DNA from 2 places in the Roseateles sp. PN1 genome. Region 1 is predicted to be linked to the other one. Evidence: riboswitches for the same ligand, from Rfam matches in the RefSeq annotation. Region 1 holds a riboswitch; the other holds the start of a gene.
What was found. Region 1 has a riboswitch for cobalamin ahead of AABB87_RS15770 (energy-coupling factor ABC transporter permease). Riboswitches for the same ligand answer to the same signal wherever they lie in the genome.

Region 1 (4,951 bases):
GTCTGGCCTCGGCAACTCGCATCGAGCAAGGCCGAGCGCCGCTCTCCACAGTCGGGATCATGCCCATTTTTTTGAAAAAGTCGCTTTGTGTCTTTTGTGGTGCATGTTCTGGGATGAGTTGACCTTTGCCGTTATTGAGATCGCCAACCATGGCTCGATCTGAGAGCTTGTTTGTGGTAGCAAGGCGGCAATTCATCCGGGGGTTCAAAGTGGAGGCGTTGAAGCTGGTCAAGGAGCGCATTGAGTCGATCACGCAGGCAGCGCGTGACTTGGACATTCACCAGACGATGCTGCGGACATGGATACCTGAGGTGGCAGCCGATCCGCAGCAGGCATTTCCAGGTAAAGGCATGATGAAGCCTGAGTAGTCCGAGATTGAGCGGCTTAAGAAGGAAGTGGCCAAACTCAAGATGGAGCGCGACATTTTGAAAGGTGCCGCGGCCTGCTTTGCAAAGGAGTCATTGCGATGTTCAAGTTCGTGGCGGAGCACCGGGGGGCTGGCCGGCGGTGGTGATTTGCGGGGCGCGCGGTGTCTCGCGCAGCGGCTCTTATGCCAGGCTGAAGAGGTCGCGAAGACCTGCTTTTAAGTCTGCAGTGGCCCCATGGAACCCCTTGAAGTTTGTCTAACTTCTTAGGGTCAGTTTAAAAAACTGGGCGATTCAAATTTTCGTTCGTACCCAGCCTGGTGACAGCTTAAAGTTTGGGCGTTTATGCCGAGTGGCGCCGCATAATGAAACGAGGAGCAAACCAAAGTGATTCTCGCCTCAGCAATCCGCGTTAAGAGTCCTTCTGCTAGATCGCGCTGACATGCCTGAAATTGAAAAGCTGAAAAGCAAGCGAGAGAGAACTCCAAGGCTCTTTGCCGCTGGGGCATGCATTCTCATCGGAGCTGTCGTAGGTACCATCTATTGGGCACTTCGTACTAGCTACGAAAGCTATAGCGACCGGGCAAACCAAGCTGCGCAGATACTGGCACAGATGGTTGGCCTGACCGTTGAAACTGAAATACGTCTGATTGACAACGCGTTGGTCACAGTTGTTCAAGCTCTAGAGCACGCATCTCGGTACGACAGAACTGGGCCAGAGGCGCTGAAGATGATCGTCTCGGACCAACTTCGCCTCGTGCCGCAGGTTGACGCGATAAGAGTTACAGATGAGAACGGGTTGGTGCTGAACACCGGGCAAACTGACGATGCTTCTGTGGCAGACCGGGACTATTTTGAGCAAGCGCGCCGTGCTCAAGGGGCGCTGGTGATCTCTGAGCCGCAACAGGGGCGTGTTATCCAGAAATGGGGCATGGTTTTGGCCAGAGCCATAATCTCTGCCGATGGTAAGTTTCTAGGCGTGGTCTATGCGGTCGTCTCTTCAGCGCATTTCGTTGACACCTTTGATGACGTCAAGATTGGACCTCGCGGAACGATTTCACTGCGGTCTGGGACGCTACGACTGATAGCCCGATACACCCCGGAGACCGCAAAACAGGAACTTGGACTCGGGGCTTCCAACATATCCTATGACTTGCGGACCGTTATTTCTCAGTCGCCTAACCGTGGCCTCGTAATTTCGAAGGCAGGCCTGGAAGGCTCCGAAACCGTGTCGGCTTACCAAAGAGTCAGTGGGCATCCCTTGCAGGTTCTTGTTGGAATCGATACTGACCACTATTTCGGGCCGTGGCGCAAGTCAGCTAGCCAGTTGACGGGCATTGGTGTTTTCATTGTCGTCCTTATCGTCACTGTGATTGCATTGTTGGGGCGTCGACAGAAGGAGTTGATTGCGTCGCAAGCGGCCCTCAATCAACTGGCGGCGGAGCAGCACCTCATGCTCGACAACGAATTGGTCGGCATCGCCAAGTTTCACCGCCGAGTGTTCACATGGCACAACCGAGCTTTGGCCGCCATCTTCGGCTACGCGCCCGAGGAACTTGTCGGTCAGTCGGTTCGGCTGCTGTATCTGGATGACTCAGCATATGAGTTGGTTGGTGAGACTTACCCGCGGCTAGCGCTTGGTGAGAGGGCCCGCCTGGAGCTGCCTATGCGGCGCAAAGATGGGAGTACCGTGTGGATCGACCTCAGCGGAGTACAACTGCCTGACGGCCTCTCAATGTGGGTCATGGTTGATATCTCCAGTGTGAGAGCGCGCGAAGTCCAAGCGACACATCTTGCAAAGCACGACTCTCTGACTGGACTCGCCAATCGATCCACGCTAGACGCACTTCTTGGTGCAGCAATTGTTCAGGCGAAGGGTGCAGCGACGCGATTGGCGGTCGTATTCATTGATCTCGACGGATTTAAGGCGATCAATGACGCATGGGGGCATGAGGCAGGTGATCGGCTGCTTGTAGAAGTCTCTCGCCGTATTCAACATTGCATAAGAAGCGGTGATGTCGCGGCTAGGCTGGGCGGCGATGAGTTTGTTGTTCTGCTTTCAGAATTGGAGGGCCCCAGGCAAGTCGAGCAGGTTGTTTCACGGATGCTGGATGCAATTGCAGAACCGGTTCTTTTGGCTTCTGGGCAAAAGGTCAGTGTTGGGGCCAGCGCGGGCGTTTCACTGTTTCCGGACAACGGCACATCCAAAGATTGCTTACTCAACAGCGCTGACCGTGCCATGTACTTTGCAAAACGCAAAGGCAAGGGGCGAATGGAATTCACGTCCGACCAGGCTGAGAGTGTCACCATTTCAAATTGATCGAGGACAGCGTTTCAAGCTGATGCCGGACACTCCGAGAGTGCGCACAACTGACTTTAACCGTGGGCATGCTGACCGACTTTTCGGTCTCGCACGCCCACACCCAGGATTCGCATTCGCCACCCTCGCCAGCCAAAAAACACTTAACGACCTTGGGCTTGCACTTTTATTCATACTTCTCCTTGGGACCCCTTGAAGTTTTCCCAACTTTCTGGGCGTCGTGCAGCCCCCGGAAGTGATTCATGTTGCAAGCTGTGTAAATGCATTACCATTAGGACCGTTGGTGCTTGCTTCGCCTACTCAAGGCGCGCAGTTAAACGGGAATTGGCAAGGTGAGTCTCCGCATGGAGTGTTCTCCGAAAGTCAAGCTGCCCCCGCAACGGTAAGTGGAAGAGTGCGAGCGCAAGCTGCGCCTCAGGCCTGTCGAAGTCCCACTGGATGGCTCAGCCGTCTGGGAAGGGGATAGGTTGATTTCCACGAGCCCGGATACCGGCCAACACAGCGAGTCGTGTGCATGCACGTGCTCATTCTGTGCATGACCTGCGGGGAAGCGGGTCGGCGCGTTTGGTCGGGCTCCATCATGTCCTCAATCATCCAGAACTAGCCCCTGGCTTGTCAGCTTTGCTGACCGGCTGCGCAGCCGCGTTGCTGCGAGTTTCTCATCCCTTTTTTTTTGGATCCATCTTCCCGGGTCTGGCTGCTGCATGGGCGAAGGCCTTGTAAGCGTCGGATTCATTGACAACTGCCGCCTCTTCGTTTTCAAGGGGGGGCGCAAGGAGTTTTGTTCCATGCATATCGAACCCGGCTTGATCGCCCCCGCCAAACTCTTGTTCGCGGCCGTTGCCGCCACCGCTGTCCTGGCTTGTTATGTGCCGCGCCTGCTTAAGCAGCCGGCGCTGGCCTTGCGCACCTTGTTGGCGGCGCTGTTTTTCTCGGTCTTCATGCAGATCTTCCATATGAAGGCGGGTCCGTCGGAGCTGCATTTCCTGGGCGCCATTCCGCTCTACCTGAGCTTTGGTTTTGTGCCCACGCTGCTGGGCCTAGCCCTGGGGCTGCTGCTGCAAGGTCTTGTGTTTGAGCCGCAAGATCTGGTGCATCTGGCCGTCAACTCCCTGTCGCTGATGCTGCCCTTGATGTTGATGCACTACGGTTTGGCTCGCCGTCTCGTGGGCAACAAGGACAAGCCCATCGGCGTGGCCACTTTGGTCAAGCTGGACACCGCGTTTTACAGTGGCGTCGTGGCCATGGTGGGCTTCTGGCTTGCCCTGGGCCAGACTCAAACCGCCTTCGCCGACTGGGCCAGTTTTGCCGTGGCCTATCTGCCCTGGTTGGTTGTTGAGCCTCTGTTCACGCTGGCGATTCTGTGGCTCTTGCGCCCGGCCGGTGCCCTGCGTCGTTATGCCCTGGCCCGTCTGTGCTTTGACTTCAGCTTCACTTCTCGAGCTACCCTGGCGTGAGCGAGCAGGGGGCAAGACCTGGCACCGTCTGGTTTGTTGGTGCCGGCCCGGGCGACCCGGATCTGATCACCGTCAAGGGCCGTGAGCTGATAGCGCGCGCCGGCGCCATTCTGTTCGCCGGTTCCCTGGTCGATGTGGCAGCCACGCGCTGGGCGCCGCCCGGCTGCGAGATCGCCGATTCCAAGGGCATGACGCTCGAGCAGATGTCGGCCTGGCTGATCGAGCGCGCCGCCAGGCATGAAACCGTGTTGCGCCTGCAGACGGGTGATCCAGCTCTGTACGGTGCGCTGATGGAACTGGTTCAGCCCCTGGATGCGGTCGGTGTGCCCTTGCGGGTGGTGCCTGGCGTGTCCTCAGCCATGGCCTCGGCGGCGGCGGCGGTGGAGACTTTCACCTTGCCGGAGCTGACTCAGAGCGTGATCTTCACCCGCGTCGAAGGGCGTACGCCCGTGCCGCCGGGCGAGGATCTGGCGGCCCTGGCCGCGCACCGTTGCACCCTGTGCATCTTTCTTTCCATCACCTTGCTGGGTAAGGTCACGGCCGAGTTGCTTGCCGCCGGCTGGGCCGAGGATGCGCCGATTCTGGTGGTGCACAAAGCCTCCTGGCCGGGTGAGCAGCAGATTGTTCGCGCCACTCTGGCCGATGTGAAGCAGCGCTGCCGCGACGCGGGCATCGTCAGCCAATCCATGATCATCGCGAGCCCCACCCTTGGCTCGCGCCACTGGCCGGAGTTGGCCAAGTCCAAGCTCTATGACTCCAGCTTCACCCACAAATTCCGCCGCGCCTCGGCGCTGCCGCAAACCGCTCAA
Region 2 (4,951 bases), on a different contig from region 1:
CTGGTAGTCCTTGCTGAAGGCATTGTCCAGATTGAGCTGAACTTTCAACTCACGCGTCAGCGCATAGGCTGCGTTGAGGTTGAGCAAGGCATAGCCGCCCAGCGGGCGTTTGTTGGCGGCGTCGTCAAAGCGTTGGCCGGAGGCAAACACCGCCGCGCCGAAGTCGAAACCAGCCAGCTGGGTTTGCGCCGAGATCGTGCCGAACTTGCTGGCACGGCGGGCCAGCATATTGCCGGTGGCCAAGTCCTTGGGCGCTTGCAGGTCCAGGCTGGCGCGCCATTGGATGCCGACCAGCTGGGTGCTGGCGGCCAGGCTCAGGCCTTGGAGCTGGGCGCGGGTGACGTTTTGATAGCAACCAAAGCTGCTATTGCAGGTGCCGGCGCCGCCGTAGACGATCAGATTGTTGATGTGGTTGCGGTAGACGGTGGCGCTGGCGTCGCTATCACCCGCGGCGAACTTGATGCCGACTTCCACATTGCGGCCCTTCTCCGGCTCCAGCGCCTTGACGCCAGGGATGCTCAGCTTGGGGCCGTAGTCGCTGAAGCTCTGGTACAGAGTCGGCGCACGGAAGGCATTGCCGACCGAGCCAACCAGGCGCCAGGCCGGGCTGAGCTTGACGCCCAAGGCCAATGTGCCGGTGTTGACGCCGCCGAACTGGCTGTCGTCGTCGTGGCGGGCGTTGACTTGGGCGTCGAAGGCCGCGCCGGTCCACAAATAGCCCAGGGCCAAGCCGGTTTGAGTGCGCTCGGCGCTGCCCACGGTGGCGGCTTGGGTCAGGCCGCTATTGTCCAGCTGGTCTTGCTTGTGCTCGGCCAGGAAGTTGATCTGCTGATGTGCGTCAAGCTGATAGCTACCGTCCAGGGTGGCGGTGCGAATCCGGGTGTCGGTCTTGTAGGGCGATGGGCGGGTCTCGTAACCGGCCTTGGCCTGGGCCACGCTGAGGCGCGTTTGCAGGGCCTGGCTCCATGTCGAGAGCCAGCTCAGGCGTGCCGCGCTTGTGTCTTGCAGGCTATGGTCATCGACCTTGGACTTGAAGGCGTCGTACTGGCCGTCGGTATGGCTTTGCAAGGCCATCAGCTCCAGGCGATGCGCGGTGTTCAGCTGCGCGCCAAGGCGCAGGCTGGCGTTGTGCTTGTTCCAGCCGTCGATGTCGGGGTGGTAGTTGCTGTTTTTTGGGTTGGCGATGGTGTTGAAGCCGTCGCTGCGCTCGCCGCCCACATTGAGGGCGTAGTCGAACACGCCGGCCGTGCCGCTCACCGAGGCACCCAGGCGGGCCGTGCCCAAATTGCCAATGCCGCCGCTCAGCTCAAGGGCCAACTTCTTGGCGCCCTTGCGGGTGAAGATCTGCACCACACCGCCGACGGCGTCGGAGCCGTAGAGCGCGCTGGCCGGGCCTTTCAGCACTTCGATGCGCTCGACTTGCGAGAGCGGGATGGTTTCCCACGGCGCGCCGCCGGTGCTTTGGCTGTCCATGCGCACGCCGTCGATCAACACCAGGGTGTGGCGTGAATCGGCGCCGCGCAGGAAGACCGAGGTGGTCGAGGCCGGGTTGCCGTTGCGAGTGAACTCGACGCAGCCGGCGTTGCGCAGCAGATCTGCCAGGTCGCCGAAGCCTTGGCGGTCGATGTCGGCGCGGGTGATGACGGTCAGGTCGGCGCTGACATCACCGAGGCGTAGCGGTGTGCGCGAGGCGGTCACTACCACCGAGTCAAGCTTGTTGGGGCCGGGGCCGGCTTGTTGGGCCAGGGCCTGGCCGGACAGGCCAGAGAGCGCAGCAGCAGTGGCCAGAGACAGAGGCGCGAAACGGCGCAGGCAGGCAGGGGCGAACGCCAAGCGGGCCGAGGGCCGGAAAGAAGTGGTTTGCATGAAAGAAAACAGGGAACACAGCAAGGGCCAGACGCGCAACTCACCCGCTACGCGTACTGAAATCGATGCATCGATGCAGACATGGCTGCGGCGATCCATCACCTTGTTGGCCGGTATCCGGGCTGGTGAACATACCGCTGAGTCCTTCCCAGCACCTCTTCTTTGCAGAATCGGCGCCAGTGGATTGAGTCCAGGGCTTGAGGCATCTGTCGAAGCATGCCTCGTTCACTTACCGTTGCGGGGACAGCTCAGGTTGGTCTTGCCGCGTGGCGGCTTAACTTCCTGATTCCCGTTTAACTGCACCGCCATGAAGGGCGGTGCGAGCACCAACAGCCTTTGATTCTACTTGCTGCCGGGCACTGTTTTCGCCGGTTTGGCTGGCTTGCCCGCTTTTGGCGCCTTGCGCTTGTCTGGATGCTTGTGCGCAACGGACTTGGGCGCGCTGGCAGTTGGCTCGGCTTGGGCGATGCCCTTGAGCCCATCAATGCCTGCTGGATTGGCATTGCGCTGCAAGTCTTGGGCTTCCTGGCGCAGCCGGGCCTGCTCCATTTGGTCGGCCTGCCGGGCTTGTTGTTGCGCCTGTGCTTTGGCGGCTTGCGTTTGCGCGGCCTGGGGCTGGTCGTAGCTCAGCGGGGAGGGCGCGGTGTCGGGCTTGCCGGGGCAGGGGGAGTCGCGCAATTCGCGTCCCTCCGGCCCGCAGCGATAGAGGCCGGTGGTCTTGATTTGGGTTTGCGCCTGCGCCGTTTGCTGCAGACCCAGTGCCAGCCCGAACAGGGCTAGCAGCGGGCAGAGCAAGAGGCTGGCAAAGCGGTTCACGGGCTGGGTTTGTGATCCTGGGCAGGCCCTGATTCTGCGCTTGCGAGGGGGCTTGTTTCAAGCGCGCCATCCGCAGCTTTGAGGGTGACTCCTAGCTCAGCGGCCTCAGCAGGTTTGGGCGGCTTGGGTGGCTTCGGCCGAGGCGGCTTGGCGTGGATCTTGGTCAGTGCCTTGTCCATCTCGCCCTTAAGCAGCAAGTCCACCGCATCAAGCGATTTCGCGATGCAGTCTTCCACCGCCTGGCGCTCGGCCAGTGGTGGTTTGCGCAGCACATAGTTGGCCACTTCAGCCTTATGGCCGGGGTGACCAATGCCGAGGCGCAAGCGCCAGAAATTGGCGCTGCCCAGCTGGGCCTGCATGTCTTTCAAGCCGTTGTGGCCGCCATTGCCGCCGCCTTGCTTGAACTTCATCTCGCCGGGCAAGAGATCCAGCTCATCGTGGATGGCCAGGATTTCTTCCGGTGCGATCTTGAAGAACCGCGCCAGTGCGGCCACCGACTTGCCGGACAGGTTCATATAGGTCATGGGCTGCAGCAACCAGATCGGTCCGGCTGCGCCGGGCGCGGTGTTGACCCGTGCGACCAGGCCGTAGTAATTGCGCTCCACCTGCAGCGAGGTGCCGAGCTTGCGCGCCAGGGTGTCAATCCACCAGAAACCCGCGTTATGGCGGGTGTCTTCATATTCAGTGCCCGGATTGCCGAGGCCAACAAAGAGTCGAATCATGGGGTGGGATTATCCTTGCGGACTTGTGCCCGCCGCCACGGCCGGCTGCCCGCGCTTGAAAGACGATAGAAGGACGTTTGCATGATTGCTAATTTGCTGCTCGCACTGGTGGCTCTGATCCACATCTACATCGTGGTACTGGAGATGTTTCTGTGGGAGAAGCCACTGGGGCGCAAGGTCTTCCGCACCACGCCCGAATTTGCCGCGGCCTCCAAAGTGCTGGCGGCCAATCAAGGGCTTTACAACGGCTTTCTGGTCGCGGGTTTGATCTGGGGCCTGAGCCTCGGCGCAGTCGCGGGTCAGCCGGTGCAATTGTTCTTCCTGGGCTGCGTGCTGGTGGCGGGGCTTTACGGCGCGCTCACCGTGGGCAAAAAGATCTTGTTTGTGCAGGCCGTGCCGGCTGCGTTGGCCATCGCGGCCGTCTTGTTGAAATTGTGAGCGAGCGGGGGCGAAGCTCTCGCGCTGGCGCTGAAGCTAGCGGTCAGGCCTAGTTCGTTTAGGCTTGTGCGAGAGCGCGGTTGCGGCCCTGCAGTTTCGCGGCGTAGAGCGCCAGGTCGGCGCGTTTGAGTGCCGGTTCAGCGCTGTCAAGATCGTCTGCCTGCCAGGCGCTCACGCCGATGCTGGTGGTGACGGGGTGGCCTTGGCTTTGCACGGCTGCGGGCAGGGCCAGCGTCAGGCGTTGAGCCAGACTCAGGGCCTGCGCCAGATCGGTGTCGGCGCAGATCACCAGAAACTCTTCACCACCCCAGCGCACTACGGTGTCCAGATCGCGGAGGCTGTTGTGTAGCTGCTGGGCTGCGATTTGCAGCACATGGTCGCCTTCGTCATGGCCGTGCCGGTCATTGATGGCCTTGAAGTGATCGAGGTCCAGCAGCAGCAGGCTGAAAGTGCGGCCATGGCGCTGCGCGCGCGAGACGTTCAGCGCAAGCACTTCTTTGCCGCGGCGGCGATTGGGCAGACCGGTGAGGACGTCGGTGTGTGATTGCCAGAATCTGTGGCTGGATTCGCGCCAACGCCGCCAAGCGAAGATGCCCAAAAGCCAGGGCAGCACCGAGAAACTCAGCAGCAATTCGTCCAGTTCCCATTCTTCATGTTGGACCGAGAAAGCGCTGAAGAGTTCGAATACGTTGTAACGTACAAAGAGCAAATGCAGCGCGACGACGCTGACCAGCAGGAGCAGCAATTCGAGCAGTGCAACACGCTCGCGTTCGCACATGCGCTTGAAGCGCCGTTTGGCAGACAGAGGGGCGAAGGGCATGCGGCTGGGTAGAGGGACGCTGCGCAAAGTTTGGACCTAGCGCAAACCCTAATTGGGCCGCAAACAGGCCGCTCAGGCCAGGAACTTTTGCCCATAAAAAAAGGCCCTGCATCGCAGGGCCTTCTACTTACCTGGGCTCAGGAGCCCAAAGCGAGACTTATTTACTTCTTGCCTTTTTTCTTGCCCTTGCCGTCATCGGCAGGAGCGGCAACGGCCACGATCACTTCTTCAGCGACGGGCTCAACCGGCGTGGCAACCACGGGGTTAGGCTTGCCGTGAGTCACAACCT

Region 2: another riboswitch for cobalamin. It lies ahead of AABB87_RS12900 (TonB-dependent receptor domain-containing protein); the one in region 1 lies ahead of AABB87_RS15770 (energy-coupling factor ABC transporter permease).

The regions. Positions count from the first base shown of each region.
Region 1 is NZ_JBCARA010000010.1:43,723-48,673, reverse strand. Features, by position in the region: gene AABB87_RS15785 (hypothetical protein) at 1-151, opposite strand, end outside; partial or broken gene AABB87_RS23110 (transposase) at 174-573, shown strand; gene AABB87_RS15775 (bifunctional diguanylate cyclase/phosphodiesterase) at 808-2,685, shown strand; cobalamin riboswitch at 2,950-3,197, shown strand; gene AABB87_RS15770 (energy-coupling factor ABC transporter permease) at 3,474-4,142, shown strand; gene cobM (precorrin-4 C(11)-methyltransferase) at 4,139-4,951, shown strand, end outside.
Region 2 is NZ_JBCARA010000007.1:158,464-163,414, forward strand. Features, by position in the region: gene AABB87_RS12900 (TonB-dependent receptor domain-containing protein) at 1-1,866, opposite strand, end outside; cobalamin riboswitch at 1,958-2,212, opposite strand; gene AABB87_RS12905 (hypothetical protein) at 2,209-2,682, opposite strand; gene pth (aminoacyl-tRNA hydrolase) at 2,679-3,404, opposite strand; gene AABB87_RS12915 (DUF1304 domain-containing protein) at 3,486-3,842, shown strand; gene AABB87_RS12920 (GGDEF domain-containing protein) at 3,901-4,662, opposite strand; gene AABB87_RS12925 (50S ribosomal protein L25/general stress protein Ctc) at 4,824-4,951, opposite strand, start outside.